Regions from separate parts of the Pantoea sp. y20 genome, predicted to be linked through region 3. Evidence: predicted binding sites of a transcription regulator. Region 3 holds the regulator's gene; each other region holds the start of a gene.
What was found. Region 3 encodes CRP, which controls carbon source genes, mostly activating them, when cyclic AMP is high. Its sites were predicted from a motif close to ATGTGANNNNNNTCACAT; they were not measured.
Positions count from the first base shown of each region.

Region 1: a site for CRP is predicted at 3,633-3,650, ahead of ACYAC5_RS13630 (YfcZ/YiiS family protein). Genes of this name have one in related genera too.
Region 2: a site for CRP is predicted at 4,299-4,316, ahead of mlc (sugar metabolism global transcriptional regulator Mlc). Genes of this name have one in related genera too.
Region 4: a site for CRP is predicted at 4,418-4,435, ahead of idnD (L-idonate 5-dehydrogenase). Genes of this name have one in related genera too.

Region 1 covers NZ_CM142816.1:2,927,021-2,935,125, reverse strand. The annotation lists gene ACYAC5_RS13650 (cytochrome c-type biogenesis protein) at 1-39, shown strand, start outside; gene ccmI (c-type cytochrome biogenesis protein CcmI) at 39-1,250, shown strand; gene mlaA (phospholipid-binding lipoprotein MlaA) at 1,286-2,053, shown strand; gene fadL (long-chain fatty acid transporter FadL) at 2,101-3,384, opposite strand; gene ACYAC5_RS13630 (YfcZ/YiiS family protein) at 3,744-4,040, shown strand; gene fadI (acetyl-CoA C-acyltransferase FadI) at 4,207-5,517, shown strand; gene fadJ (fatty acid oxidation complex subunit alpha FadJ) at 5,517-7,646, shown strand; gene sixA (phosphohistidine phosphatase SixA) at 7,842-8,105, shown strand, end outside.
Region 2 covers NZ_CM142816.1:2,132,230-2,140,334, forward strand. The annotation lists gene osmV (osmoprotectant ABC transporter ATP-binding protein OsmV) at 1-490, shown strand, start outside; gene ACYAC5_RS10030 (nucleobase:cation symporter-2 family protein) at 635-2,008, opposite strand; gene bioD (dethiobiotin synthase) at 2,187-2,891, opposite strand; gene mlc (sugar metabolism global transcriptional regulator Mlc) at 2,994-4,211, opposite strand; gene ACYAC5_RS10045 (LysR family transcriptional regulator) at 4,346-5,242, opposite strand; gene ACYAC5_RS10050 (MFS transporter) at 5,337-6,593, shown strand; gene ACYAC5_RS10055 (hypothetical protein) at 6,762-7,019, shown strand; gene ACYAC5_RS10060 (sugar transporter) at 7,385-8,105, shown strand, end outside.
Region 3 covers NZ_CM142816.1:3,800,337-3,808,441, reverse strand. The annotation lists gene argD (bifunctional acetylornithine/succinyldiaminopimelate transaminase) at 73-1,293, shown strand; gene ACYAC5_RS17725 (YccS/YhfK family putative transporter) at 1,290-3,368, opposite strand; gene crp (cAMP-activated global transcriptional regulator CRP) at 3,427-4,059, opposite strand; gene ACYAC5_RS17715 (OsmC family protein) at 4,365-4,769, shown strand; gene ACYAC5_RS17710 (phosphoribulokinase) at 4,831-5,700, opposite strand; gene ACYAC5_RS17705 (YheU family protein) at 5,762-5,980, opposite strand; gene ACYAC5_RS17700 (hydrolase) at 5,983-6,999, opposite strand; gene ACYAC5_RS17695 (LysE family translocator) at 7,060-7,662, shown strand; gene ACYAC5_RS17690 (LacI family DNA-binding transcriptional regulator) at 7,664-8,105, opposite strand, start outside.
Region 4 covers NZ_CM142816.1:3,613,649-3,621,753, forward strand. The annotation lists gene ACYAC5_RS16675 (5'-nucleotidase, lipoprotein e(P4) family) at 1-295, opposite strand, end outside; gene ACYAC5_RS16680 (purine nucleoside phosphorylase YfiH/LACC1 family protein) at 405-1,124, shown strand; gene ACYAC5_RS16685 (gluconate:H+ symporter) at 1,155-2,474, opposite strand; gene idnO (gluconate 5-dehydrogenase) at 2,553-3,317, opposite strand; gene idnD (L-idonate 5-dehydrogenase) at 3,327-4,358, opposite strand; gene ACYAC5_RS16700 (response regulator) at 4,529-5,230, opposite strand; gene ACYAC5_RS16705 (ATP-binding protein) at 5,711-8,105, shown strand, end outside.

The DNA of each region.
Region 1 (8,105 bases), 870 kb from region 3:
CGCCTTGCGGCGTTACTCAAGCGTGACGGGAAGCCGTAATGACTGGATTCTGGATTACCCTGATTATTTTACTGCTGGCGGCTATCGCGCTGTTTCTGCGTGCTGGCTGGCGTCAGCGCGAGGCCAGCAGTGGCGATCGCGATCGTCTCAACACCGATTTCTATCAGCAACGCCTGCGCGAGCTGGAGCGTGATGAAGAAGAGGGCGTGGTGGCTGAGCGCCCGGAAATGGTGCGCGAACTGCAACAAACGCTGTTAACCGATGTGCCGCAGCAGGATGCCGCGACCATTCATCGCAGCAGTCGCTGGGTGTTGCTGCCGGGCGTGATTGTGCTGCTGGTGGTGTCGGTTGGCATGTATCTGAAAACCGGCGGACTCACGCAGCAAACTGCGTTTGTCAGCGTACAGCAGGAGTATCCTGCGTTACGTGCGCGCGTGATGGATCCTAAAGCTCAGCCGCTAACTATGGAAGAGCTGGCGCGTCTGCATCTGGGTCTGCGCAGCTCGCTGCAGAACGACGCAACGAACCTCAACGATTGGGCAATGTTGGGCCGCTTAGGGATGGTGCTGAATAATGCTACCGATGCCAGCCAGGCATTTGAACATGCGCTACAGCTGGCGCCAGACAATATCGAACTGCAGCAGGATTATGCCGAAGTGCTGACGCGCTCCAGCGATCCGCAGGATAACCGTCAGGCCAACGTGTTGCTGAAAGCGCTGCTTAAACGCGATCACAGCGATGTGCGCACGCTGAGTCTGCTGGCGTTTAATGCCTTTGAGCAGCAGCAGTACAATGAGGCGATTGGTGCATGGCAGGTGATGCTGAAACTGTTACCGGCAGGCGATCGTCGCATCACCATGATCGAGCGCAGCATTGAACAAGCGAAAACCGACGCGGGACAGCAAAATAGCAGCCTGGCATTGACGGTGAGTTTGACGCCGCCGGCAGAAAAAATGTTACCGCAAGGCGGAGTGTTGTATATTTCTGTGTCTGACGGTGTTTCACCGGTGCCTGTGGCTGTGAAGCGTTTACCGCTGAGCCACTTTCCGTTATCGCTCACGCTCGATGACAGCAATGCCATGATGCCCGATCGCCTGCTTTCGGCACAGCATCAGGTGCAAGTCAGGGTGCGCATTTCGCGCGATGGCAGTGCCAATCCACAGTCTGGCGACTGGTTGGGTTTAAGCGCGGTCACACCCTGGGATGGTCATCAGCAACTGGCTGTGGAAATTAATCAACAGCAGCCCTGAAGCGATACCTTACTGATCCGCACAGGGAGAGAAGAATGAATAACCGCCTGACCGGTTTGGCGCTAGCCAGCTTACTGCTGGTGGGTTGTGCCAACTCAAAACCGGCTGAAAATACGGAACCTGCGCAGCGCAGCGATCCGCTGGAAGGCTTTAACCGCACGATGTTTAACTTCAACTACAACGTGCTGGATCCGTATGTTCTGCGTCCGGTGGCAGTCGCCTGGCGCGATTACGTGCCGGTGCCGGCACGTAGCGGCATCAGTAATGTGTTATCCAACGTTGAAGAGCCCGCCAGCATGGTCAACGCCATTCTGGTGGGTGAACCGCGCCAGGCAGGCATCCACTTCACCCGCTTCTTCCTGAACACCGTGTTAGGGCTGGGTGGCTTTATCGACGTGGCAGGCAAAGCCAATCCGGCGCTGGCGCGTGAAGTGCCGCATCGCTTTGGTAGCACGCTGGGACGTTATGGCGTCGGTTACGGCCCGTATGTTGAATTGCCGGCCTACGGTAGTTTCACCATCCGTGAAGATGGCGGTGACTTCGTTGATACGCTCTATCCGGTCTTAAGCTGGTTGAGCTGGCCGATCTCGGTAGGTAAATGGACGCTGGAAGGGATTGAAACCCGTGCGCAGTTGCTGGATTCGGACGCCATTTTGCGTCAGCAGCAAGATCCGTACGCCTTTATTCGTAATGCCTACTTCCAGCGACATGACTTTATTGCCAACGGCGGTAAGCTGAAGCCGGAAGATAATCCGAACGCCAGTGCGATTCAGGACGATCTGAAAGATATCGATTCTGAATAAAACAAAAAGGCGACTCAATGAGTCGCCTTTTTTTATCAAGCTACGTATCAGAACTTGTAGTTAAAGTTCGCGCCGTACAGCCAGGCTTTACCTTCAGAGTTAAAGGTATACGGGCCTTCTTTGACGGTGACTTTCTGACCGTGCATGTAAGAAATACCCAGGTCTACGGAAGCATCTTCATTGAACGCGTAAGACGCACCGGCGCTCAGCCACAGACGATCCTGATCCGGTATAGAGATTGAACGCTTATCGGCCGGAACCGGGCTGTCATCAAAGGCGATACCGGTACGGAAGGTCCAGTTATCGTCGTAGAAGTAAGTGGTACCCAACGCGATACGGTAGGCATCGTGGAAACCTTCATCCTTATAGAACAGCGTCTGGCCATTGCTGCCGGTGGCTTTCAGCTCCTGGAATTGGCTCCAGCTGGTATACGTCAGGCTGTAGTGAACCGCCCATTGCGGCGCCACTTTATGCCAGCCTGACACTTCCCACATCTCTGGCAGATTCAAAGTCAGAGAACCCGGAATCGTGGTGCCGCTGGTGCCGTAAGGCAGGCCTAAAGCCAGTGCCTGCGGTGTACCGTTAAAGGCGGTGGGGATGTTGCTCTTGTAGTCACCATCAAAGTCGACTTTTACTTCTGAGCGGTAGGTAAAGCCAAAGCGGTTATTTTTATCCACTTCGTACAGGATGCCGGCGTTCCAGCCGTAGCCCCATTCATCACCTTTTAAATGCGCAATCTGGGTATCGGCTGGCAATCCTGCCACGGCACCTGCTTCACCTGCATAACGCTCAATTTTCGCTTTTGCGTAGACCGCATCAAAGCCGATACCGAAGCTGAAATTCTCATTCAGTCGATAAGCGGTGCTGATATTAAAATTACCGGTCATCAGGTCGGTTTTGCCGCCATAACCACCTGCGGTATAGCCGTCATTAAATTCGGTTGCTAAACCATAGTTTGAGGTCGCAGATGCACCAATCCACCACTGATCGTTAATTGGGTGCACGTAGTGAAGATTAGGGATCCACTGATTTGGGGCGATATTTTTGGCATCGAGGCTGCGACCTGTCGGGCTCTGACCGCTAATATCCACTTCGGGATCAATATAAACCGCGCCGATAGAGAAAGAAGGGCGATCCATTAATGCCATGGTTGCCGGGTTACGGCTGGCAGAGGCGGCGGTATCACCCATCGCACCTTCGCCGGAATATGCACGACCTAAACCAATTGCTGAGAATTCATTCAGTTGAAAGCCCGCGGCGTAAACATGTGAACAGACGAGCGTTACTGCAGCTGCCACAGCTGACTTTGCAAACAGGTTTTTATGGTTCATGACCACAACCTCATCCAGATTTATTATTTAACGTTGTTACGTCGCGTAACAAAGAGCGGCGAATTGTAGGGACTGATGGCAAAACCACATATCAGACCAGTGCGACGAGTATAGGTCCGACCTGTGTATTTGTTGCAATATTGTTTTTTAAATATTTCTGATTTGATCGATAAAATCAGATCTGCTTAACAAAATCTTAGCGGTTCGACTTAAACATAGCGTTCAATTTTGCTGTGGATCAATTTTTAGTGTGATATTCGTCACTTAGCGGCTTGATCGTGGATGTGAAAACGCAGCAGGCGTACACTTTGCGGCAGAAAATAATCCGATTATGTTGAAATTATCGTCAGGAGAGAATCATGACTGATGCCATTAAAAAGTGTAATGCCAACGAAACGGCGGCCTGCTGCTGTGTTGATGTGGGAACCGTGATGGATAACACCGATTGCACCGCAAGCTGGTCTGGCGTGTTTGCCGATCGCCATGCGGCGGAAGCGATGCTGGCGCATTTGACTGAGCGCGCGCGTCAGGTGGAATCCGATCCTTGCGATATTCGCGCGGATTTTGCCAATGAAGGCGACGCGGTGCGCCTGTCTATCGACTTCACCTTTGCCTGCCAGGCCGAAACCCTGATTTTCCAGCTCGGCCTACGCTAATCTCCCTGCTGCCGAAACCCCTTCGGCAGCCTTAACTCATTTTCGTGTATTCCCTCGCACTTTTTTCCTCTGCTTATTGGCTACTTAGCAACACTTAGTTAACACTGATGATCAGGTCAGACCTGTTTGGCAATGATGCCCCGGTCGAAAAATACAGGTGATTGCAATGAGCAAAGCGCAGCCGCTGCTGACGCGTCAGGGCGAACGTATCGCCATAACCCACGGATTACGCACCCCTTTTGCCCGCCAGGCGACCGATTTCCACGGCATTCCCGCGCTGGAGTTGGGGCGCATGGTGATCAGCGAACTGATGGCGCGCAGCGAATTACCGGTCGAGATTATCGATCAACTGGTGTTTGGCCAGGTGGTGCAGATGCCGGAAGCGCCCAATATTGCGCGTGAAATTGTTCTGAGCAGCGGATTAGGCGTGCATACCGATGCCTATAGCGTTAGCCGCGCCTGCGCCACCAGTTTTCAGGCGGTGGCAAACGTGGCGGAAAGTTTAGTGGCGGGCACCATCGATGCCGGCATTGCCGGTGGCGCGGATTCATCCTCGGTGCTGCCGATTGGCGTCAGTAAAACTCTGGCGCGTGCGCTGGTGGATCTCAACAAAGCGCGCAGCTTTAGTCAAAAACTCAGCATCCTGCGTCGTTTGCGCCCGCGCGATCTGTTGCCGGTGCCACCGGCGGTAGCGGAGTATTCTACCGGATTACGCATGGGCGATACCGCCGAGCAGATGGCGAAAAGTCACGGCATCACGCGTGAACAGCAGGACGCGTTAGCGCTGCGTTCGCACCGGCATGCGGCGCGCGCCTGGCAATCGGGCGTGTTAAGCCAGGAAGTGATGCCCGCATTTGTGCCGCCGTGGAAAGCGCCCATCGAGCAGGACAACAATATTCGCTTCAACGCCAGCGCCGCCGATTACGCCAAACTGCGCCCGGCGTTTGATCGTCGCCACGGTTCGGTGACCGCCGCCAACAGCACGCCGCTGACCGATGGCGCCGCAGCGGTGATCCTGATGCGTGAAGGGCGCGCGCGCGAACTCGGCATTCAGCCGCTCGGCTATCTGCGCAGCTATGCTTTTACGGCGATTGATGTCTGGCACGATATGCTGCTTGGACCGGCCTACGCCTCGCCGCTGGCGCTGGAGCGCGCCGGCATCACGCTCAACGATCTGACGCTGATTGATATGCACGAAGCCTTTGCCGCACAAACCTTAGCCAACCTGAAGATGTTCCGTGACGAACGCTTTGCGCGCGAGGTGCTGAATCGTCCGCATGCGTTAGGTGAAGTCAATGAAGAACGCTTTAACGTGCTCGGCGGATCGATTGCTTATGGTCATCCGTTTGCCGCTACTGGCGCACGCATGATTACGCAAACGCTGCAGGAACTGCGGCGGCGCGGTGGCGGATTGGGATTGGTCACCGCCTGCGCGGCGGGCGGCCTGGGCACGGCAATGGTTTTGGAGGCCGAATAATGAGCGAATCCGCCTTTCATTTACACATGCGCCTCGACCACGTCGGTGTGATCACCATCGATGTGCCGGACGAGAAGATGAACACGCTGAAGGCCGAGTTTGTGCCGCAGATCAAAGCGGTGCTGGACGAAGCTCGCAGCCATCAGCAGTTGGCTGGATTAGTGTTGATCTCCGGCAAGCCAGACAACTTTGTTGCTGGTGCGGATATCAGCATGATCGCCAACTGCAAAACGGCGCAGGAAGCTGAGGCGCTGGCAAAACAGGGACAAGATGTGATGGCGATGATTGCCGCGCTGCCGTTTCCAGTGGTGGCGGCGATTCACGGTGCCTGCCTCGGCGGCGGTCTGGAACTGGCGCTGGCCTGCGATGCGCGCATCTGTTCGCTGGATGACAAAACGCGCCTCGGTTTGCCGGAAGTACAGCTCGGTCTGCTGCCGGGTTCTGGCGGTACGCAACGTTTGCCGCGCCTGATTGGCGTACAGCAGGCGCTGCCGCTGATCCTTACCGGCAAACAGCTGCGCGCTAAACAGGCGCTCAAGCTGGGGATTGTCGATGACGCGGTGCCGCAATCAATTCTGCTGGAAACGGCGCTTGCGCGCGTACACAAAGGAAAAGGCGCACGGCGGGAGCTTTCGCGCCGCGATCGTTTGCTGCAGGGACCAATCGCGCGTCAGGTGCTGTTCTCGCTGGCGCAGCGGCAAACCCACAGCAAAACCCAGGGCAACTATCCAGCGGCCCAGCGCATTCTTGACGTGGTGCGCATCGGTCTGGAGCAGGGCAGCAGCGCCGGGCATGAAGCGGAAGCGCGCGCCTTTGGCCAACTGGCGATGACGCCAGAATCGGCCGCGCTGCGCAGTTTGTTCTTCGCCTCAACGGCCTTAAAGAAAGAGTCGATGGCCAGTGTCGAGCCGCAAGTGCTGAAGCAGATTGGCGTGCTCGGCGGCGGTTTGATGGGCGGTGGCATCGCCAGCGTTACGGCGCTGAAAGCCGGTTTGCCGGTGCGCATTAAAGACATCAATCTGGTCGGCGTGAATCATGCGCTGCAATACAGCTGGGATCTGCTGAGCAACAAGGTGAAGCGGCGTCAGCTAAAAGCCGCCGAACGTCAGCAGCAGATGGCGCGCATCAGCGGCGGCACCGATTACCAGGGGTTCAGCCAGCGCGATCTGGTGATTGAAGCGGTATTTGAGGATCTGGCGCTCAAGCAGCAGATGGTCAGCGAAATCGAAAGCCATTGCCAGCCGCACACCATTTTCGCCTCCAATACTTCGTCGCTGCCAATTGCTGATATCGCAGCCAAAGCCCAGCGGCCTGAAAACGTGATCGGTCTGCATTTCTTCAGTCCTGTGGACAAAATGCCGCTGGTGGAGGTGATTCCTCACGCCAATACCTCGGCGCAAACGCTGGCAAATACGGTGCAGCTGGCGCGTCAGCAGGGCAAAACGGCGGTGGTGGTGGCGGATCGTCCCGGCTTTTACGTTAACCGCATTCTCGCGCCCTATATAAATGAAGCGATGCACTGCTTGCAGGAAGGTGAGCCGATTGAGCATATCGATCGCGCTCTAGTGAAGTTTGGTTTCCCGGTTGGGCCGCTGCAGCTGCTGGATGAAGTGGGCATTGATGTCGGCAGCAAAATCAGCCCGATTCTTGAGCAGGCTTACGGTATACGTTTCAGCGCCCCCAACGCCGCGAACGCCATTCTGGCCGACGGCAGAAAAGGGCGCAAAAATCACAAAGGGTTTTACCTCTATCAACGTTCGCGCTGGCCGGGAAAACGCAAAGTCGATGCTTCCCTTTATTCACTGCTGAATATCAAACCGCAGGCGAGGCAGAGCGAAGCGCAGATCGCAGATCGCTGCGTATTGATAATGCTGAACGAAGCGGCACGCTGTCTGGATGAAGCGGTGATCCGCAACGCACGTGATGGCGATATTGCGGCGGTATTTGGCATCGGTTTTCCGCCGTTCCTTGGCGGTCCGTTCCGCTATATGGATCAGCGCGGCATTGGCGATATCGTCAAAGCATTAAGGTCATTAATGCAGCAGCACGGCGAGCGTTTTACGCCGAGTGAGGCGCTGATTGCAATGTCAGAACAGCAAACGAATTTTTACACTTCTGCACAATCGTGAATAGGCGCACAGATTCAGCGGGTTAGTCAGCGGGCCGTGCAGCGGTAAGCGCGGCACCATTCTGAGATATGCTTATTTAATAAACAACCGGTTGACTATACTGAAGCCATTGGGGTAAAACACACCGTTCATTCGCAGAATGAAGCGTCTGGTGCTGTGGTACCGGCCGATATCGACAAACAACAGCGGTGCTTTATGCAAGTTTTTATCATGCGTCATGGCGATGCAGCTCTGGAAGCAGCGAGTGATTCTGTTCGACCTCTCACACTCTGTGGCTGTGATGAATCGAGAGCGATGGCGAGCTGGCTCAACGGCAAAACGCCAGAAATTGATCGGGTATTAGTCAGTCCTTACCTGCGTGCCGAGCAAACGCTCGCCACGGTACGCGAAACCCTGAAATTGCCAGAAGGGCAGGATGTCTTGCCGGAACTGACGCCGGGCGGCGATCCAGGCATGGTG
Region 2 (8,105 bases), 1.7 Mb from region 3:
GGGGAAAATTGTGCAGTGCGCCAGCCCGGATGAGCTGTTAGCCAAACCGGCGAACGACTTTGTTGGCTCCTTTGTCGGTCAGGACCGTACGCTGAAACGTTTGTTGCTGGTGCAGGCCGGCGATGTCACCGATCAGCAGCCCACCATCACCGTGCAGCGTAATACGCCACTGCAGGAGGCCTTCGCCACCATGGACGATAACGATATGCGTTCGGTGACGGTGGTTGATGAAGATGGCAAGCCGCTGGGATTTGTGAAGCGTCGTGAAGCGCGCGGCGCCACTGGCCGCTGCGAAGAGATGCTGCATACCTTTAAAGTGACGGGCAAAGCGGAAGAAAACCTGCGCGTGGTGCTGTCGAAGCTGTATGAGCACAACACGGTGTGGATGCCGATCGTCGATGAGGAAGGTCGTTATAGCGGCGAGATATCGCAGGATTACATTGCCGATTATCTCAGTTCTGGACGTACGCGCCGTCGGTTGAATCCGTAAAACCCTAAGCAGTCGCCGAGGGGCATATGGCAGATCGTAAAGTCGCCATAAATCATCCCTGAGGCTCAGCCCGCGCCTTCCCTGGCGCGGGATGCTTTACTCCTCTGCCATATGCCCCTCGGCTATTTGACTCCGTGCGCTTTGTTAACGCGACTCCTCAGCCGTTTTTGCCGCCACTGCTTCGCTGCGCTCTGAAGGCAGCACGACATTCAAAATAATCGCCAGCATCCCGCCGGTAGTCACTGCGTGACCAAACAGGTTGCTAATCAGCGTCGGGAACTGTTTCAGCACCTCAGGCACCGCTTCGACACCCAAACCGATACCAAACGACACGGCAACAATCAGCATCTCGCGGCGGCCAAGCGGCGTTTGCGTCATCACGCGGATGCCGGCCGCCACCACGCTACCAAACATCACAATGGTCGCGCCGCCCAGCACCGGCGGTGGAATCTGCTGCAGCATATAGCCAATCGCCGGGAACATACCGAGCAGCACCAGCATTACGCCGATCACCATGCCAACATAACGGCTGGCAACGCCGGTCATTTGGATGACGCCATTATTTTGCGCAAAAGTGGTGTTGGGAAAGGCAGAGAACAGGGCGGCAAGCAAGCAGCTGATGCCATCGGCGAAAATACCGCCCTGCATGCGGCGCTCAAACGCTTCGCCTTCAATCGGCTGCTGCGACAACATGCAGTTCGCCGTGAGGTCGCCCACCGCTTCAATCACGGCTATCACCGATACCAGCGCGATGGGAATGAAGATGGTCCAGTCAAAGGCAAAACCAAAACGGAACAGCGCCGGCATTACCAGCCACGGCGTATCACCCATTGGCTTAAGGGTGAGATGGCCGGTTAACGCTGCGGCGATACAGCCCGCAGCAATGCCGGCCACCACCGCAACCAGCCGCGTCCAGCGATTTTGCGAACGGTTAAGTACGATAATTACCAGCAGCGTCAAGGCACCGAGCGCCAGATTGCCGGGCGCGCCAAAATCGCTGGCGTTATGGCCGCCAGCCCAATCGGTGATGCTGACTTTGATCAGGCTGATACCAATTAAGGTAATAACGGTGCCGGTAACCACCGGCGTCAACACTTTGCGTAATGGCGCGATGCAGCGGCTGATCAACATCGGAATCATCGCCGCTACTAAGTTGCAGCCAAAGATCATCGCCATGATCTCTTCTGGCGATCCGCCGCGCGCTTTGACCATCAATCCGCCCGACAGAATCACCCCGAGAAAGGCAAAGCTGGTGCCCTGCAGGCAGATCATGCCTGCGCCAATGCCCATAAAGCGGCGCGCCTGCAAGAAAGTACCGAGACCGGAAACGAGCAGCGACATGCTGATCAGGTAAGGGATCCATGCCTGTAATCCCAACACGGAACCAATAATCAGCGGCGGCGTAATGATGCCCACTACGCTGGCCAGCACATGTTGTAGTGCGGCACAAAATGCAGGCAATGGACCGATGCGGTCATTCAGCCCATACAACAAACCTTTCTCATCTGATTGCGACATACAGGTGCTCCGGCAAGATATTCATCAGAGCTGCTGATGCATGAATCACGCCAGAACAAGGGGTTTATTAAAATTTGCAAGTAAGATATTGAATATTATGGCAATTAATTCAGTAAAGAGGAGGGCTGAATCTGAAATCTTAGATTCAGCCATTGATCATTTGCGGCTTTTTGTTTCATCAGGCCGCAGGCTTTGCACTGTTGTCGTGCGTAATATTGTCATCGAGCAGTGAAATATCCAGATAACCACTCAGTTCCCGTTGTTCTGCGCGCGGCAGATAAGGCAACTCGCCTAATAAAGGTGCACCTAACTTGTTGCTCAAAACATCAATAATTTCAGCGTAATGCGCCAGACCGGGATTAATACGGTTGGCTACCCAACCCACGAGTCGCAATCCATCCTGCGCAATCGCATCGGCGGTCAGTAAAGCGTGGCTGATGCAACCTTCTTTAATGCCGACTACCAACACAACGGGTAAATGTTCCTGCCGCACCCAGTGGGACAAAGGCTGTAAGTCGTTCATTAAACTGCGCCAGCCGCCGGTGCCTTCTACCACCACGCGCGCGGCGCGCTGCTGCAAATCGTTTAGACTGCGGCTGAGCAACGGATAATCTATACGCTGCGACGCGCTGGTGCTGATTTCATCCTCTTGTAAGGCGATAGGATTGACGGCGGAATAATCGAGAGCGAGACCTGAAGCCTGCTGTAATAACAGGGCATCTTTATTACGTAAGCCTTCAGATGTGAGTTGCGCGCTTTTGGCGACAGGTTTGAAGCCTGCGGCGCACAGATTCGTCTTGGCAAAGCACTGCAATAATGCGCGTGATACCACGGTTTTACCCACCGCGGTGTCGGTACCGGTGACAAAAAGCGTTTTCACCATTCTCCTCCTTCATTAAAGCGATGTGTAACGTGCGAAGGAGGCAGTTTAAGGAAATGTTTTCGCGGGCAGATTGCGTTAGGACAAACTTAAGGTGAGCTGTAATTATCCCTGCAACAGTTTTACCAATAAATGGCCGCTATAGAGCGCGTCTTTTATCAGTGCGGCGCCGCCAAAGGTGCCGGGATCGCTGAAAGACGTTGGTGTGAGCTGGATTTTACTGCTGTATGCGGGCAAGGCTTGTTGTCGAATGGTACTGCTCACCGCAGGGAACAGCACATCGGCGGCCTGATTCAGCGGCGAACCGATAAGGATTTGTTGAGGATTAAAGATGTTTACCATCATCGCCAGCATGCGGCCAATATGATGTCCGACGCCCGCAATCACATCACGCGCCAGGCGATCGCCCTGCTGCGCGGCTGCGCATAAGCTCTCAATCGTCAACGGCGTCTGATGCAATACACTGTCCGGCTGCGACGGCAAACGCTGGGCGGTGAGATTAAGCAGGCTTCCGATGCTGGCGACGGTTTCCAGACAGCCATTATTGCCGCAATAACACTGCTGGCCGTAAGGATCGATTTGCGTATGACCAATTTCCACCAGCGTACGACCATTTTTGTGCAGCAGTTGTCCGCCGCTGATCACGCCCGCGCCGACGGTTTCATCAATCACAATCTGAATCACATGTTGCGCGCCACTGGATGCGCCAAACAGCGCTTCGGCTAACGTCCAGGCGGAAATATCATGCTGCACGAACACCGGCAGACCGGTGCGCTGCGCCAGCGTTTCTCCCAGCGGCATATCCTGCACGTCATAACCCGGCATACGATGGACCACGCCAGAAGCGGCGTTGATCAATCCTGGCAAGGTAATGGCGATGGCGGTCAAACGCTCCAGCTTGCTTTGGTGGCGAATAAAGAAGTCATTCACTGTCTCGTGCAAGGTTTGCAGCAGTGGTTTGTCGGCGCTGGCGTGCAGCGGCAGGCGATCTTCCTGCAGCGCGCGGCTGCTGAGATCGCGCAGCGTCAGCGTAATAAATCCGGGCTGAATGCGAACGGCGAGATAGTGCCAGGCGAGCGTATCGAGGATCAAACCAATCGCGGGACGACCGCGACTGCCTGGCTCCTGAAATTCAGTTTCCTGAACCAGATGGGCATCGAGCATTTCACGCACGATTTTGGTAATGCTGGCGGGGGCTAACTGGGCACGTTTAGAAAGCTCAATACGCGAAATCGGGCCGTAAAGGTCAATCAGTCGGTAAACCACACCAGCGTTGGTCTGTTTTATCTGATCAATATGACCAGGTTGACTGTACAGATTCACGCCCTGCTCCCATTATTTTCGCGCTTCTAAATAAACAGCAGCTATGGTGATGCAGATTGCCCTGCAGCGTCAAATATTTGATTAGAAATGTGATTTATCGCACATAAAGTTTGGGCCCTCATTCAACTGCGGACTCAATTCTCTGCATTTTGCAGCATCAGCGACATCATATTGCTCATTTGCGCCGTTGGTTCTCGCGTCGCTGACCAGACCAGCCAAACTTCAGAAATCGCGTCGCTCTCCTGCAACGGGATCCACACCACATCGGCCAGACGTGCACGGCTGAATGACGCCGGCAGAATCGACACGCCGAGTCCGGTCGCCACCAGACCAAGGATGGTCATCGCCTCGCCCACCTCCTGCGTAATAAAAGGTTTGATTTGATAGCGATGCAGCAGCGCCAGGATTTCACCGTACAACGCAGTGCCGCCTTGCGGATCGAAAAATACAAACGGCTCGTTGGCTAATGCCTGAATGGAAATCGACTCTGCATCGGCCAGCGGATGCGCCCAATGCACTACCGCGCATAGCGGCTCACGCAGTAACACGCGGTGCTGCAGATCGCTGGGCAGCGGCGTATTGCGCATCACACCGAGGTCGAGCCGATCGTCATGAAGTGGCGCAAGCTGCTGCCGCGTATTGTTCTCCTGCATCTGAATGTGCACTTCTGGCCAACGCTGACGGAATTGGTACAGCGCGTCAGAAACCAGACCGGTAAACGGCGCTGAGGAGGTAAAGCCGATGCGCAACTCGCCCTCCTGCCCGCTATGCACGCGTGCGGCGCGGCGGGTGGCCTGCTCCACCTGTAACAAAATGGCACGCGCATCCTGCAAAAACAGCGCGCCGGCGGGCGTGATCTGTACGCTGCGATTGGTGCGGGTAAACAGCTGGGCGCCAATTTCCTGCTCCAGTTGCTGGATCTGCTGACTCAGCGGCGGTTGCGAAATATTCAGGCGCTGCGCGGCGCGGCCAAAATGCAGTTCCTCCGCGACGGCAACGAAATAGCGTAAATGACGCAACTCAACATTCATACTTTAAACGTCTCATTTGAGATTATTAATATATTGTACAACCTATTCGCCCTTTCCTACAGTAACGGCATGATTGTTCAAACGAGGATGTTCCGTGAGTCGCTCTTCTCAGGGGGTGATACTCGATGAAGACGAGTTGTCCGTAAAGCCTGCTCCAGCTGCAGCCCCTTCAGAATGGATTGAACGCGGATCGCCGCAGTTTATGCGCGTGACGCTGGCGCTGTTCTCTGCCGGTCTTGCCACTTTCGCCCTGCTGTATTGCGTGCAGCCCATTTTGCCGGTGTTATCGCAACAGTTTGGTGTTTCTCCAGCGCAAAGCAGTATTTCTCTCTCGCTATCGACCGGCTTAATGGCATTGGGATTGCTGTTTACCGGGCCGCTGTCGGATGCGATTGGGCGTAAATCGGTGATGGTTACCGCGCTGTTGCTCGCGGCTATCTGTACCTTGATTTCCGCCACCATGAGCAGTTGGCAGGGGATTTTGCTGATGCGCGCGCTGATTGGCTTATCGCTGAGCGGGGTTGCGGCGGTTGGCATGACCTATCTGAGTGAAGAGATTCATCCACGCGTTATCGCCTTTTCCATGGGGCTGTACATCAGCGGTAACTCGATTGGCGGCATGAGCGGACGCCTGTTGACGGGCGTATTGACTGATTTCTTCTCGTGGCGCGTTGCGGTGGGCGTGATTGGCTGTTTCGCGTTGGCGGGCGCGCTGATGTTTTGGAAAATCCTGCCTGCGTCGCGTCATTTCCGTCCAGCTTCGCTACGTCCGCGTAGTTTGCTGATCAACTTCCGTTTGCACTGGCGCGATAAAGGATTACCGCTGCTGTTCGCTGAGGGCTTCCTGCTGATGGGCGCGTTCGTCACGCTGTTCAACTACATCGGCTATCGCCTGCTGAGTGCGCCCTGGTCGCTGAGCCAGGCGGTGGTGGGATTGCTGTCGGTGGTCTATCTGACCGGATCCTGGAGTTCACCGAAAGCCGGCGCGATGACCAGCCGCTTTGGACGCGGTCCGGTGATGATTGGCGCAACTGCGATTATGCTGACGGGATTGCTGCTGACGGCGTTTAACTCACTGTGGCTGATTTTACCCGGCATGATGTTGTTCACCGCCGGATTCTTTGCGGCGCATTCTGTTGCCAGCGGCTGGATTGGCCCGCGTGCGCGTCGGGCTAAAGGCCAGGCATCGTCACTCTATCTGTTTAGCTATTACGTTGGATCCAGCGTGGCGGGTACATTGGGCGGCGTGTTCTGGCACAGCTATGGCTGGATGGGCGTTACGGCATTCATTAGCTTGCTATTATTAATGGCTTTGCTGGTCGGCTGGCGATTGCAGTGCCGGAAACTGTAATACCTTTCATCTGTTAAACGGGGCTAATACGCCCCGTTCTCTTATCAGGTCCACGCCATCCGGTGATCTCACAGTCCCAGATAAAACAAAACGGCCATTCGTCGCTATAATTCATTCCATTCCAACAATAGTTAGACTTTTATTATTTCACAGCAATGAGGACGATAGATGGGACTCTATTATTACGTCGATAAGCATGCCGGCTATAACGACAACCATGTAGTACACGCAACGGGATGCCCGTACCTACCCGCCGATGAGGCACGCCGTTTCCTTGGGACTTTCTACACGCCAAATGCCGCCATTCAGCAAGCGCGTAAATTTTATGCCAGCGCGCTGGGCTGCGAGCACTGCTGTCCGGTGGGGTTAAAAAAAAACATGACGACTCAGAATAGTGTGGCACTAAAACATATGGTGCGACTCTGATAATCATGATGTGAGAGTGGTCAGCAGACCTAACTCTTTTGTTAAGCAGCACTGCGGCGTTTCATAATAATTATAAATTTAAGTGTAATAATAACTGGACCTTAAGGCGCTCAAGGTGGCGTCAGGTCCAGTTGCCTCTTTCTCCCCCGTTGTTAATCTTGCTCGCTCTCGTATTGATGACAGAAAGCGTAAAAACCTCAGGCTATTAATTACGCCACTCTTGATAAAAAATATTCAGTAATAAAAGCCCGACAAACGGTTTCCCTCCGCTCATTAATGCTCCACAATAGCGGCAATTTGTGACTCCGGTCACTTTCTGGGGTGCTTTTTGCCCTTTCATTTGCCGTCTGACAGATTTGAACTCCATGCAATCTACTACTGTTTCCCGTAAAACGGCCTGGCTACGCGTTGTACTGCTGGCTATTGCTGCTTTTGTCTTTAACACCACAGAATTCGTGCCTGTCGGTCTGCTGTCGGATATCGCCGCCAGCTATGACATGAAGACTGCCGATGTTGGCATTATGCTGACCATCTACGCGTGGGTTGTCGCGCTATTGTCACTGCCGTTGATGCTGTTAACGCGCAATATTGAGCGTCGCCTGCTGTTGGCGGTGTTGTTCATTGTGTTTGTTGCCAGCCATGTGCTCTCGTCTTTGGCATGGGATTTCACCTCACTGGTTATCTCGCGCATCGGTATTGCCTTAGCGCACGCCGTGTTCTGGTCAATTACCGCTTCGCTGGCCATTCGCGTGGCGCCTGCAGGCAAGAAAACTCAGGCGTTGAGTATGCTGGCAACCGGTACCGCGCTGGCGATGGTGCTGGGCGTGCCGATTGGGCGTATCGTCGGTCAATATCTTGGCTGGCGCACTACTTTTGGCATGATCGGCTTGTCTGCTTTGGTATTGCTGATTTTGCTGATGCGCATACTGCCGCGTCTGCCGAGCGAGCACACGGGTTCACTGAGCAGCGTTCCGATGCTATTCCGCCGTCCGGCGCTGGTGGCAATGTACGTTCTGGTTACCGTGGTGGTGACGGCGCATTACACCGCTTACAGCTACATCGAACCGTTTATGCAGGTGGTGGCTA
Region 3 (8,105 bases):
GTGTGACTTTTTATGCATATTTTGTGATTATAATTTCACATCAGCTCAACAAATAACCCGATGAGGTCGTCAATGGCAGCGGAAAAACTAGCGGTAACCCGGGAAACGTTCGATAACGTAATTTTGCCTGTTTATGCACCTGCGCAGTTTGTGCCGGTAAAAGGCAAAGGCAGCCGAGTGTGGGATCAGCAGGGCAAAGAGTATATCGATTTCTCTGGCGGTATCGCGGTGACTGCATTGGGCCATTGTCATCCGGCGCTGGTGGAAACGCTGAAAACCCAGGGCGAAACGCTGTGGCACACCAGCAACGTGTTCACCAACGAACCGGCGCTGCGTCTGGCGAGTAAACTGATTGCCGCGACCTTTGCCGATCGGGTGTTTTTCGGTAATTCCGGCGCGGAAGCCAATGAAGCGGCATTCAAGCTGGCGCGTTATTACGCCTGCAAAAAACACAGCCCGTTCAAAAGTAAAATCATCGCCTTCCATAACGCCTTCCACGGTCGCACGCTGTTCACCGTGTCGGTGGGTGGCCAGCCGAAATATTCTGATGGCTTCGGTCCAAAACCGGCGGATATCGTGCATGTGCCGTTCAACGATCTCGATGCGGTGAAAGCGGTGATTGACGACCATACCTGCGCCATCGTGGTCGAGCCGATTCAGGGCGAAGGCGGCGTGATGCCAGCTACGCCAGAATTTATGCAAGGCCTGCGCGCCCTCTGTGATGAACATCATGCGCTGCTGGTGCTGGATGAAGTGCAGAGCGGCATGGGACGCAGCGGCAAACTCTTTGCGTACGAACATTACGGTATCAGGCCCGATATCCTCACCACCGCCAAAGCGCTGGGCGGCGGTTTCCCGGTGAGTGCGATGTTGACCACCAACGAAATCGCCTCAGTAATGGCGCCGGGCGTGCACGGCACCACTTACGGCGGCAATCCGCTGGCGTGTGCCATTGCTGAAACCGCGCTGGACATCATCAACACGCCAAAAGTGCTGGAAGGCGTTGAAGCGCGTCGTCAGCAGTTTGTTGAAGCGCTGCAAGCCATCGAAAGCAAATTCGCTATCTTAAGCGAGATTCGCGGCAAAGGTCTGTTGATTGGTGCCGCGCTGAGGCCGCAGTTCGCCAGCAAAGCGCGTGACATCCTCAACGCTTCCGCCGCGGAAGGGCTGATGATTCTCACCGCCGGTACTGACGTGATCCGTTTTGTGCCGTCGCTGGTGATTGAACCAACCGATATCGCCGAAGGCATGACGCGTTTCGCCAGCGCGATTGAAAAGGTGCTGACCGCTTAATCCGCTTTCGGACGTAACACTTTGAGCCAGCGGCCATGATGCGGTCGCTGGCTCCACGCCAGCGAAGAGATGGTGTGCATTACGCTGAGGTGCTGCAATATCCGCTTCACATGCTGTTCGACAATCGTCACCGGCCCTTCATTAAGATTTTCCGGCGCTTCCAGAATATTGCTGTCGTTGCCCGGACCGTCATACGCCAGCCGCTGCTGACAACGCTGCAGCGCGATTTCACAGGATTGCAGATAACGTTCTGCCAGCTTCGATGTCAGCATGGTGTGCTCGCGCGCCAGAATCGTCATGGCATTAATATGCTCGACGATGAACTGACTGTGCGTAACCCACATGCGCATATCTTTCAGATATTGCAGGTTAAAGCCCGGCTCGCTCGATGCCTGGTTCAATGAGTTGAACAGCGCGTTGTGCGCCTGATTAACCTTTATGCGCTGATAAGCCAGTTTATCGGGCGACTGTTCCGGCCCCAGCAGCAGTTGCAGCGCCTCCTGATAGGCTTCCAGCGCATCGTGCGCGTTCTTGCGCAGCAGCCCGCTTTGCCACTGCGGCCACAGCCAAATCATCCCGGCGAAGGCAATTAAACAGCCCATCAAGGTATCCATCATGCGCGGCAGCAGAAACTGCGCGCCGTTCAGCGACAGCAATTGCAGCGAATACACCGCCGTGACGGTAAAGCCAATCATCGACCAGCCATAATATTTCCGCGTGATCAGATAGCTCGCCAGCGTAATCCCCAGCATAAACAGCAGCGTGATCGATTCCGGCACCGCCAGCTGCAGCGACGCGGCGGCGATCAGCAATCCGGCGAAAGTGCCCAGCGCACGGTGCTGAATACGCACGCGCGTGGCGTTGTAACCGTTCTGGCTGACGAACATGATGGTCATCAGAATCCAGTAAGGTTTGGGGATGTTAAAGAACAGCGCCAGCGAGCTGCCAAACATCAGCATCACAGCGAAGCGGGCTGCGGTGCGTAACGCGGTGGATTTGAATGACAGATAACTGCGCAGCGCCGGCAACAGCGGCAAACGGCGCTGGCGATCGGCCATCAGGTCACGCGTGTAGAGCGGCTTCTGCGTACGCAATACGCGGGCGATGCGACTGAAGTGATACAGGCAGAAGTTGCCGACCGGATTATCCGGATGCTGGCGTGCAATTTTCTCCAGAGCGCCGAGCTGTTTCTCCATGTGAAAACGATCCGGCAGCTGATGGTAGAGAATCGCATCCGCCAGCACGCGCAGCCGCGCCGAAATAATTTTGGCGTTCCAGCGAATCACCGCTTCGGCGTGGCTCTCCTCAACCAGCTTCTGCACCTCTTCGGGCTGATGCAAACTCACGGAGATGTGTTCCTGTAAATCCAGCGCAACCTGAAAAGCGCGCGTCAGGCGTTTGTGGCTGTTATCGCGGCTCGCCGACAGCATATGCATTTGCTGATAGCAGGTGGTGATGAGATCGACCGCCTTTTGCTGGCGCGCCAGCAGCGGCGGCAGCGCTTTCTCCGGATCGGTCAGCTGCGTCAGTAAGGTGTATTTGGCATCGCAGTAATCCGCCAGCTCGCGGAACAGCAGGCTGAGCGATTCGCGCATCGGCTGCTCTTTCCACAGCCAGAACCAGAACCAGTTGAACAAGCCGTACCACAGCGTGCCGCCAATGTAGAGCAGCGGCGGCACCCACATCGGCATGCGTCCCACTAAGCTGAGCGTAAAGATGGCGGCGATGAGTGTGGCGGGCAGCAGGCGCGCGTGCAGCGGGCCGATTTCGCCGGTTACGCCAATCAGCAGCGGCAGCGCCAGCAAAATCAGTGGCAGCGGAATCTGGTAAGCGGTGAGGATTTGCATCAGGAAACTGCCGGTGGCAAACAGCGAACCACCCACAATCAGGCGTTTGAAGAAGCGTTTGTGCGGCGTATCCAGTCCCGCCATGTTGCAGCAGGCCGGCACTAACGAGAACAGCAGACCTTTTTGCAGATCGCCAAACAGCCAACCGAGAGCCACAGGCAGGCACAGCACCAGCGTTTGCCGCAGCGCATAGTTAACTTCGGGATGATAGATGATTCGGCGCCACATCAGCTCATCGCAAATAGAAACGGCGCGATGTTGCCATCACGCCGTGGGTGAGAAGAAATTAGCGGGTGCCGTAAACGACGATGGTTTTACCGTGTGCGGAGATCAGGTTCTGATCTTCCAGCATTTTCAGGATACGACCCACGGTTTCGCGTGAGCAGCCCACGATCTGACCAATCTCCTGACGGGTGATTTTGATTTGCATCCCGTCTGGGTGAGTCATCGCATCTGGCTGTTTGGCCAGATTTAGCAGCGTTTGCGCAATACGTCCGGTGACATCGAGGAAGGCAAGGTTGCCCACTTTCTCAGATGTCACTTGCAGACGACGCGCCATTTGCGACGAAAGTCGCATTAAAATATCCGGGTTTACCTGAATCAGCTGACGGAATTTTTTGTATGAAATTTCAGCCACTTCGCAGGCAGACTTCGCACGCACCCAAGCACTGCGTTCCTGGCCTTCTTCGAAAAGACCGAGTTCGCCGATGAAATCCCCCTGATTGAGGTAGGAGAGAATCATCTCTTTGCCTTCTTCATCTTTAATCAGTACCGCTACGGAACCTTTTACGATGTAGTACAGCGTTTCCGCTTTCTCACCCTGATGGATGAGCGTGCTTTTGGATGGATATTTGTGAATATGGCAATGGGACAGGAACCATTCGAGTGTAGGGTCTGTTTGCGGTTTGCCGAGAACCATTCGCTATTATCCTCTGTTGTAATCGTGCCCAAAACACAGGGGGCATTTTTTCCCTGTCAGGCGGTTTAATCGTCGAGCGTTTCCAGTAAAGGAAAAATTATTCCGGGTGGACTCTTAAGCTACGCTTTTGATTCTTCCGGCCTTCGTCTGTGATGACGAAAATATTTTCAGCACTGTTTGTAGCACAGCTTTTGCGAGCTGTCTTGTGTTGTCTCGCTTCAGCAGAAGGGGGATTACTCTGGATTGCTGTTTGTCAGGTGAAAGCGTACTCTGGCGGCAAAACCGCCGCTTCAGGAGAAAGAATCATGCAGGCACGAGTGAAATGGGTGGAAGGTCTTACCTTTCTCGGAGAATCCTCATCCGGCCATCAGGTATTGATGGATGGTAATTCCGGTGATAAAGCGCCAAGTCCAATGGAGATGGTGCTGATGGCCGCGGGCGGCTGTAGCGCTATTGATGTGGTGTCGATCCTGCAAAAAGGGCGCAGCGATGTGGCCGATTGCGAAGTGAAGCTCACATCGGAACGCCGTGAAGAAGCGCCACGCATTTTTACCCACATCAACCTGCATTTTATCGTTAGCGGTAAAGCATTGAGCGACAAGGCCGTTTCGCGTGCGGTTGATCTGTCAGCGGAAAAATATTGCTCGGTAGCGATCATGCTGGGTAAAGGCGTGGAAATTACCCACAGCTATGAAGTGATCGAGTTATAACTCGGATTGTAGCGGCGCAATTTATTGCGCAATAAATTGCGCCGCTACGGAATGACTCCGCTTATTCAATCCGCTTCCCTTCAATCAGTCGCTGTACCAGCGGCAGCATAATCAGCTCCATCGCCAATCCCATTTTGCCACCCGGCACCACCAGCGTATTGATGTGCGAAATAAACGATCCCTGAATCATCGCCAGCAGATAGGGGAACGCGATGCCTTCCAGACCACGGAAATGAATCACCACGAAGCTTTCGTCGAGCGACGGAATTTCGCGTGCGGCAAACGGGTTTGAGGTATCAACGGTCGGCACGCGCTGGAAGTTAATGTGGGTGCGCGAGAACTGTGGCGTGATGAAGTTAATGTAATCCTCCATTGACCGCACCACCGAATCCATCACCGCTTCGCGTGAATGGCCGCGCTCGCTGGTGTCACGCACCAGCTTCTGAATCCACTCAAGGTTAACAATCGGCACCACGCCAACCAGCAGATCGACATGCTCCGCCACATTTTGCTGCTGCGTGACCACGCCGCCGTGTAAGCCTTCATAGAACAGCACATCGGTGTTTTCCGGCAGCGGCTGCCACGGCGTAAAGGTGCCCGGCACCTGATTCCACGGCACGGCTTCATCGTAGGTATGCAGATATTTGCGCGATTCGCCAAGGCCGGTTTGGCCGTAATGTTTAAACGTCTGCTCCAGCAGGCCGAAGTCGTTGGCTTCCGGGCCGAAGTAGCTGATGTGGCGCCCGAGATCGCGCGCCTTGCGGATCGCCATGTCCATTTCCGGACGTGTGTAGCGATGGAAACTGTCGCCTTCGAGTTCCGCCGCATGCAAATTCAGCTGCTGGAAAATTTTACGGAAGGCGAGGCTGGTGGTGGTGGTTCCGGCGCCGCTGGAACCGGTGACGGCAATAATTGGATGCCTGGCTGACATAACAGAGCTCCCTGTGAAGTCCGGCGATGAGCATTGTTACCACGAATTGCCGCGGGGTGCATCAGCCGCGGAATTCACCCTTCGGCATAATATTGATCGATTCATGCAGTTCCGACCACACCAGCACCACGTCGCCGCGCTCCAGTTGGCGGCGTACGTCGGCGACTTTTTGCAGCAAACTGCGTTCCTGCTCGCCGTAATCAGTGCCTTCGCGTAACACGAAGGTTTCAATCAGGTTTTCCAGCGTGTCCGCTTCGAGTTCTTGCCAGGGAATAATCACAATTACACATCCAGATAGGTTGAGAGCCAGTCGGGCACGCGCTGTTCCAGCCACATTTTCGGTTTAAGAACGGTGCCGCCGACGAAACCGACGTGGCCGCCTTGCTGCGTCAGCTGATACTGAATGGAGGCTGACAGCTGGTCAGGTTGCGGAATAACGGCATCGGTCATAAAGGGATCGTCTTGCGCGTGAATGATCAACAGCGGTTTACGCACGCCGGTCAGCAACGGCATCGCGCTGGCTCGTTGATAATAGTCGTTGGCGTCAATAAAACCGTGCGCACGTGCGGTTATCGCATCATCGAACTCGCGTAAGCGGCGGAAAGCACGTAACTGGCTGAGATCGACCGGCAGCGTGCCAGGCCAGGCGCGCAGTTTGCGCGTGGCGTTCTTTTTCAGCTGCGTCAGTAAATAGTGCTGATAAAAGCGTGAAAACCCCACATCCAGCTTGCCGCTGCAAGGCTCGAGCGCCAGCGGCGCTGAGATGGCGATGCCGGCATCAATCGGTACATCGTGACCTTGCTGACCCAGCAGGCAAGCGAGCATGTTGCCGCCCAGCGAAACGCCGACGGCGGCGGTGGGTACGCTGCCCCATTCGCGCTGCAGCCAGTGAAGGAAGTAGGTGGCGTCTTCGGTTTCACCGGAGTGATAGATGCGCTTTAAGCGATTAGGCTCGCCGCTGCAGCCGCGAAAGTGCATTACCACCGCCAGCCAGCCGCGTGCCTGACACGCCTGCATCAGGCCGTGCGCATACGGGCTGCGAAAGCTGCCTTCCAGTCCGTGAAACATCACCATGCGCGGTTTATGACGCGCCTGCGCCGGATCTTCACTCCACGCTAAATCGACAAAATCGCCGTCCGGCAGGTCAAGACGCTGCCAGTGCGGACGTAACGTAACGCGGCGCCGCAGAATACGCGGCAGCAGCGTTTGCAGATGCGCGTTACTGAATCCGCGCAGGGGTTTAAAACGCTCGCCGCTGGGGCGATCAAAATAGCTTGGGTAAAGGCTTGTCTGATGCATAAGTCGCTGATAGCTTCGATGGGTTGTTCGCTTTACTGGGTGAGGAGCACCCGAATATACATGGAACTGAGTCTTTTTTTATCAATGTTAGGTTTTCTCTGGGTCGCGGCCATCACGCCCGGGCCCAATAATATGTTACTTACCGCCTCGGGTGCTAATTTTGGCTTCCTGCGCACCATTCCGCTGCTGATTGGTATCATGATTGGTATGCAAGTCATGTTGCTAATGGTGGCATTTGGCATCGGCGGCCTCATCCTGCTTTATCCCTCGCTGCATCTCATCCTGAAGATTGCCGGTAGCCTTTATCTGCTGTGGCTGGCATGGAAAATCGCCAGCGCCGAGTATGAAAAACTGGAAACCGACGATGTCACGGTGAAACAGATGCCTTTCTGGCAAGGCGGCTTGCTGCAGTTGATCAACCCGAAAGCCTGGCTGATGGCGCTCGGCGCGGTGGCCAGCTTCAGCCTGGCGGGCAGCGAATATCTGCATTCGGTGGTGGCGATCAGCATCGGCATGTTCATGGTGAACGTGGTTTCCGGGGTGATTTGGATGGGCTTTGGCTCGCTGATTGGACGTCTGCTGCGCAGCCCACGCGCGTGGAAAATCTTCAATATGGCGATGGGCTTGCTCACCGCTGCCTGCGTATTGCTGATTTGGCGCTAAGTTAGCTGGAAGCGCGTTCAACGCGCTTCCACGGCAACACTTCATGGACCACCGACGCGTTAGGCTGGCGGATGCGTTGCAGCAACAGCTGTACGCTGCGCACACCCATACGATTCATCGGCTGCTCAATCGTGGTCAGCGGTGGATTCAGGCTGCTGGTAAAGTTGATGCCATCAAATCCCACCACCGCTAAATCTTCCGGCACGCGTAAACCTGCTTCCAACGCCGCGTGGATGACGCCGACCGCCAACACATCTGATACCGCAAACACCGCATCCGGCGGTTCCGGCTGCGTGAGCAGTTCGCGCAAAGCCGCACTGCCCGCTTCGCAGGTGATATTCTCGGCATAAGCCACACCGCACCAGCTGAGATCCAGCTGCTCCAGCGCCGCGCGATATCCCTCTTCACGCTTATGTGAATAGAGGTAGCGCATATCACAGTTC
Region 4 (8,105 bases), 190 kb from region 3:
CGTTTTTCGCCTGCCACGCGCTGTAGGCGCTGTTATCAATCATCGTTTCATCTAAATCGACGATAACCGCTTTCGGTTTACCCGCCAGCGATGGCGCCTGATCGAAGGCCATGCGCGCGCTGTTAAACGCCTGCCAGCTTAATGCCTGATATTCGCCAGATTGCTGGAACCAGTTCACTGCCAGTACCGATTGCTGGCCGAGCTGCTGCTGAGCCTGCTGTTTAGAAGGCTGCGCACAACCGGTTAATGCCAGCGCCATTAAGCCGGATGCCGCCAGCAAGGTGGTTTTCTTCATCATTTCATCCTTAAGTGATTAGGGTCAGTTTTTGTAAAGCTTTAAAAATGTAGCAGTTAACGTAAGCTGTGGGCAGCAGAAAGCAGCGGTTTGGTGAGAGGAGACACTTATGGTACAGCACCCCCACAGCGGTCCACGATCAAGACTATTGGATGACTTTTCCTGGCTGGAATACGCCTTTCAGCCGGCTGGCCAGCCCGTTCCGGCAGAGGCGGCTTATGGTCAACAGCGTCACAGCGCCAATGTGTTGCTGGCAAGCCAAAACATCCCGCCTAAGCGTTGCGAATCGGATGGCTTGATTGGCGAAGATCATCTGCCGGTCGCGGTGTATACCGCCGATTGTCTGCCGGTGTTATTTGCCGACCCGCAACAACAGCAGGTTGCGGCGGTGCACGCCGGATTAAAAGGCACGCTCGGTGGCGTATTGAACAACGCGATTGATCGTCTGCTAGAGCGCGGCGCCAGCCGTGAAACGCTGCGTGTGGTAATCGGTCCAGCGATCGGGCCGTGCTGCTATGAACTGGGTAACGATCTGGTGACACAGATGCAGGATCGTCACGATCTTCCGCCGTTACCCTATTCCACCCAGCAGCCGCACAACGCACAAGCGATCCGTCCGCAGCCGCAGGCCCAGCAGGATGGAATCTGGTTTGATCTGCCTAACCTGGCGCGAGGCTTGTTGTTACAGCGGGGAGTGGTGGCGGAACATATTGAAGTGCTAAACGTCTGTACCTACTGCATGGCGGAATCGGGTTCCAGCTATCGCTACAACACCCATTTTGACAGCGGCTATCAGTCACGTTTCTCGTGGATCCGCACGCGCGGTTAAGAGCTTCACGTCCTTGTGAAGCTTTATCGATCAGTGAATTATGGCATTGAGCGCCAACACGCCGGCTAAACCGAGAATCGAGATTAACGTTTCCATCACCGTCCAGGTTTTCAGGGTTTCCACCACGCTCAGGTTGAAGTAGCCCTTAAATAGCCAGAAGCCGGGATCGTTCACGTGTGAAGCGATCACGCTGCCGGAACCCACCGCCAGTACCATCAAGGCCGGATCGGCATGCGTGGCCGCGATAATTGGCGTCACAATACCGGCGGTGGTGATCGCCGCCACCGTGGCTGAACCCAGCGCCACGCGCAGCATTGCCGCAACCGTCCAGCACATCAGCAGCGGTGACAGTGACGATCCCTTCATCATATCGGCAATGTAGTTACCCACGCCGCTGTCCACCAGCACCTGTTTAAATGCACCGCCGCCCGCGATGATAAAGATGATCATGGCGATGGCGGCAATCGATTCGCCGCACATATCCATCACTTCTTCCATCTTACGGCCATTGCGCAGCCCCAACGTCAGTACCGCTATCACCACCGCGATAAACAGCGCCACTGCCGGATTACCGATGAATTCGAAGAACTGACGCAGCGCGTTCTCTTTCGGCGTGGTCAACTCGAAGACGGCGGCAATCGCCATCAGCACCACCGGAATCACTGCGGCAAAAATACTGATGCCGAAGCCTGGCATCTCCTCTTCCGTGAAGATTTTTGGGTTGTAGAGCCCTTCCGGCGGTGACTTCTCAAAGCTTTTAAGGAACTTCGAGAAAACCGGTCCGGCAATAATCACCGTTGGAATGGTGATGATCATGCCGTAGAGCAACGTGGTACCGAGATTGGCGCCAAAGATAGTGGCAATCGCCGTTGGGCCAGGATGCGGCGGCAGGAAGCAGTGAGTGACCGAGAGCGCGGCGACCATCGGCACGCCGACGTACAGCAGCGGCAAACCGGCAGCCGCCACAATAGTGAACACCAGCGGCAGCAACAGTACGAAGCCAACTTCATAGAACATCGCCAGGCCGACGATCAGTCCGGTCACCACCAGCGCCCATTGCAGCCGCTCTTTACCAAAAGCGGCGATCAGCGTGGTAGCCACGCGTTGTGCGGCACCGGTATCGGAAACCAGCCGCCCGAGCATGGCGCCGAAGCCGAGGATCATGGCTAATCCGCCCAGCGTCGAGCCGATACCTTTCTGGATCGAGGCCATTACATTCAGTGGCGTCATGCCTTCGGCAATACCGACCACCGCCGAGACAAATACCAAAGCAATGAAGCCATTGACCTTAAATACAATCATCAACACCAGCAGCAGTATCACACCCAGCACAATGATGGTTATTGGCATTTTTATTATCCTTAGGAATACAGAGGGGTGATTAAGGTTTAGGCGCGGGCCGATGATAATGCCAGCCGCGCCCGGTCATCACACGGCGACGCGCATGCCACCGTCAACGAACAGCAGATGCCCGTTAACGAAGTTCGATGCACTGGAAGCAAGGAACACTGCCGCGCCAATCAGCTCTTCCGGTTTGCCCCAGCGAGCGGCTGGCGTGCGCTTGGTTAGCCAGCCGGTAAAGGCAGGATCGTCAGCCAGCGCCTGAGTCATCTCCGTGACGAAATAGCCCGGCGCAATGGCGTTCACCTGAATATTGTGACGCGCCAACTCCACGCACATGCCGCGCGTCAGCATAGTCACCGCGCCTTTGGAGGCCGCGTAAGGCGTGATGGTGTCGCGCCCTAATTCGCTCTGCATCGAACCGATATTGATGATTTTACCCTGCTGACGCTCGACCATTTTTTTCGCCACGGTTTGCGAAACCAGGAATACGGCGGTCTGGTTGACCGCGATGACGTCATTCCAGTCCTGCTCCGGGAATTCAAGGAACGGCCGACGACGCTGGATGCCAGCATTATTCACCAGCACATCAATCGCGCCCCACTCCGCTTCGATCTCATCTACCGCCTGTTTTACCTGCGCCGATTGCGTGACATCAAACGCTTTGGCGTGCGCGCGTAAGCCCAACTCACGCAGCTGCGCCGCGCCCTTCTCTGCGCCTTCGTGCGTGGTGGCGTTGACGATCACGTCAGCACCGGCTTCCGCCAGGCCGCGCGCCAGCAGATATCCAATGCCGCGCGCCGAACCGGTCAGCAGCACACGCTTGCCTTTGAGGGAAAATAACTGGCTCATCACTGCTCCTTAAAAGGTTAACTGGACTTTAGCGGCACGGGTTTTATCGCCGGCAAACTGCAGCGCGGCATCGATATCCTGCAAGGCATACTCACCGCTGAACAGCGGCAACGGGTTTACCACGCCGGTGGCCAGCCATTCGACGGCGGTGTTGAATTCATGAGTGAAGCGGAAGGAACCGACCAGATTAATCTCTTTGGCAATCAGCGCCATGATCGGGAAATTGGGAATGGTGCCGCCCATGCCAACCTGCACCAGCGTGCCTTTGGCGCATACCACATCAAGGCAGCGCTGCAGCGAAGAAGGATGGCCGGAGGCTTCAAACGCCACATCGAAATAGCCTTTGTCGGCAAGATAGGGCGCGAAATCGCCGTCGGCGGCATGAATCACCTCACTTGCGCCCATCTGCAGCGCCATCTCCAGTGAACGTTCGCTGATATCGCTGCACAAAATGGAGGCCGCGCCGCGCGCTTTGGCCGCCGCCGCAATCAGGCAGCCAATCGGACCCACGCCTGAGATAAACACGTGCTTGCCGTTAAGATCACCTGCCTGCTGCGTGGCGTGAATACACACCGCCAGCGGCTCAGCGAACACCATGACCGTTTCATCAGCATCCTGCGGGAACGGCACGCATTGCGCGCTATCCACCACTTTGTATTGGGTAAAACCGCCATCAACGTGCGGCACATACATGGCGCTGCCGAAGAAGCGCATGGTGGTGCACTGGTTTTCCTGATCGCGCTGGCAATATTTGCACGCGCCACAAGGCTTAGAGGGATTTACCGCGACTTTTTGTTGGGGTTTAAGAGCTGGATTGTCGCTCTCCACCACATAACCAATCACTTCGTGGCCCAGGATCATCGGCATTTTGATCTCGAAACTGCCGACCTTGCCTTCCTGATAGTAATGCAGATCGGATCCACAAATGCCGCCACGCGTGATACGCACCAGCGTACCTTTGCCGTCCCATTTCACCTGCTGCTGCGCAACGCTGACTTGTTTTTTTCCAGTGATCACGCCGGATTGCGTTTCGATATTCATAACGTCCCCATAAGTGCTGTAGCAATGGGGGCCATCAGACCGGGTTATGCGGCTTAAAACTGTGATGAACATCACCTAAAGACATGTTACGGAAAGCTGTTACCTGGAACGTGAAGTCTGCGATGCCGAAGAGGAAACAGGCGGCCGTAAGTGGCCGCCTGTGAAGAGAATTAATAGCCTGACATCAGGTCATGGCTGTATTTGAACAGCTCAGAATCCGAACGTAAACCGAGCTTTTTCAGCGCCGATTGTTTCTGCCCGCTCACGGTTTTACGACTGCGTTTAAACTTCACGGCAATTTGCGACACGCTCAAACCATCGAGAAAACAGCGCACCACTTCAACTTCACGCGGGCTGAGGGTTTTCACCTTCTCATACATATTGCCTTTGCTGCTGAAATCGAGGCTGTCATCCAGCGACTCTTCGCTCATGACATAGAGATTTTCAACCTCGTAAGCGACTTCTTTAGACAAGAACAAACGGCCCTGCGCCACCTGACGAATCGCATGGGTAATTTCCTGCATATTGTGGCTTTTACCAATAAAGCCCTTCACGCCTGCGCTTAACACCATTTTGACGATGGCCGGACTCTCCATTGAAGAAGAGATCAGAATTTTTTGCTGGGGATAATGATTACGCAGTTGCTTCACCAGCGCCAAACCATCCAGTTCACGTTCACCCAGCAGGAAATCCAGTACCAGCACATCAACTACGGTACTTCTTAGCTGATTAAATAATTCATTACTTGAAGCCCAGGTTCCCACCAAATGAATATCGGGCTCATGTTTTAAACACAACTCGAAAACGGTACGAACCATGGGGTGATCATCAAGGACAGCCACACGCACTTGTTTATTATGTGCATATACCATTTATTTATTCCTTTATTACAGCATTAACTTTGTCCAATTCTGACTATCACACCCGCTTCAATAAATAAATGGTGTCGATTACAACAGCTGTGAAAAATAGCCTTCACAACATCAGAATTCTAAATCGATAGCGTCACCCTAATAGCGGTCATTTTCATATACCCCTTTTAGGTTTATATTTTTCCGTGATAGATTCTTACTTGCCTGCTCACGTAAAAGTGGGAAAAGTCTGACTTAACTCCTTAACAAGACCACATAAGAATTGTCTTGAAAGAAAAGGAGCAATCTAACCAACTGAATAAGCTAAGAAATGAACATCATATAGTTACATCGTCATCACCCTCTCTCTTTCGCTAAAAATCAAATATTTGAGAATGGTCGCAAAATTTCAACAGTAAAAGAATAGAACGAGCGAAAGATAATAATATCTTTATAATCCCTGGTCCCAATAGATATTAATGGATACCTTAAGAAGGCAGCGTGCTAATTAATCTTACTACTTTTCGCTTGTTGGCCTTATTTTTTCTGGCTTTAGTTTCATGTTCATTAATAGCATCAGAGAAAAAACTGCAATTACTGGCGCGATATGATGTAGCTCAACCTGCTTTACAACTGGCTGAACCAATCTCTTCGGAGTTTCGTCATCACGTTCTCAAAGTTGCTGTCGCTGGGCAACCACAACCGCCCCTTTTTATGGATATAGATACGCGACGATTCGAAGGCGTGAGTGCGGATTATCTCTCTCTGATTCAGAATATGCTGGATACCACAATAGAAATCCATTATTACGCCAGCCATAGCGCGGCCCAGGAAGCCGTAACCAGCGGAGAAATGCAACTATTAGCGATCTATGTAGAACCCCCCTCAGTATCAGAGCCGCAAACCTTGATCGCCAGCGACCCCTGGATGCTGGATTATGCAGCGATCGGTTTTAAGTCTGGGCAGAACGCTCCATTAAAAATTGATGAACCCAATCGCATGGCCTGGTCTGGTTCAGCGTTGATGCGTGCACATTTAGAAGAGACTTTTAAGAGCGACCTTTTAGTTCGCTTTCCTGGTTACTACGATGCTGTCGCAGCAACAGCATTTGGCCAAACAGAGCGTGTATGGGGCAATGCCGCCACACTTACACACCTTAATCGCTTCATGTTCGCAAATGGGCTGGAAATAACCAAAGATAACCACGCTATTCCGATGAATTTCAGCTTTGGCATTAGCCCGCGTTATCCACAACTTGCCGAAGCGATTAATTTTGCCTTAACACAAATTCCTCTCTCTATTCGCATGCAGATAGCGAAGCGCTGGCAACTGGATACGTACCATGTGCTGCAGCGTAATCCGCTTGCACTCAAGCATGAAGAGGAGAAATGGCTACAGGCACACCCGCGTATTAACACCGCACTACCGCAAACCCTCGCTCCACTCAGCAGTCGCAACGGAAGCATGCCGTTTCGCGGCATGATCATTGATGTTTTAGATCTGATAGCCAACCAAAGTGGCATTACATTTAATTCAGAAGTTCAGGAAGAAAGTGGACGTAACCAAACCGATAAGCATTTTCCACATCTGTATGCGCTTGAGATGCTTACCCCGGATATGCCCCCTCAGTTAATAACCCGCCCATGGCTGGTTTCACACTGGGTCATTATTCGCCATAAACGCCCTCGGAATATTATGGCTCGGGATCCTTTTCCCTTTGGCTCGGCTCTCATGCTGAACAATCGGCAGATGAAGGATTGGATGCTTCTGCATTATCCCCATCTGAACCTCGCCTATATCAATGATCCTTTGCAGGCCTTGCGTGAATTGCAGGCGCATGAAATTGATGCGGTAGTGATGCCAAAGATTTTTGTGGATTATCTGCTCCACAACCATTACGCAGATGACCTGATTATTGAAACCACGTTGGGTGCAGACCCGGCACGTTTTGTCATGCGTGTTGAACCCGGTAATGAAACGCTGATTAGCATTCTCAATAAAGCCTTGATCGCGATTCCTCCCGAAACCATGTTCAAGTTGCTGGCACATTGGCGTCAGTCAGAGATGCCGTTCCTCAGTGCTTCATGGCAGAGTTACAAACAAGTTATCTTGCTGATTGTGTCGGTCTCGACCGGATTAATAGCCCTTATTTTGCTGTGGAACCGTCATCTGCGGAAGGTTATTCAGCAGCGTATTCAGGCTGAAAATGCATTGAAAAATCAGCTCAATTTCACCCATACACTCTTCAATGACTCGCCCGTTGCCATGTATATCCGCGACAAACAAACCCGATTAGTGGATTGCAACAATGCCTACCTACGTTTTATGGATTTCCAGCGAGAAGATGTCATCGGTAAACGACTGTCGGACGTTCTCACTGGCAATAACGCCAGTATTCACAGTATTGAAGATGGCTATCAAAAAACCTTAGTGGATGGCGAAGCCGTCATGCGCGACATACATATGGATTTTGAACAGCGAACATTCCAGCTTTATCACTGGATACTGCCGTTTCGCGATCGGCACGGTGATGTCGCAGGTGTTATTGGGGGCTGGCTGGATGTCACTGAACGCAATGCGCTGCTGCAGGAGTTACAACTCGCCAAAGATGTGGCTGATAAAGCCAACCGCTCCAAAAGTGAATTTCTTGCCAGCATGAGCCATGAAATCCGCACGCCACTGCATGCCATGATTGGCTTACTGGAGCTCGAAACTCGCTTGCAACCGGCTGATTCACTCTCAGAGAACATCCGTGTTGCGTACCATTCGGCACGCGCGTTGCTGTCATTGATTGGCGATATTCTCGATTTGTCGAAAATCGAGTCCGGCCTTTATCAACCAACGTTAGAAACGGTCTACCTTCCTGATGTTCTCGATCAAGCGGTTACGCTATTCC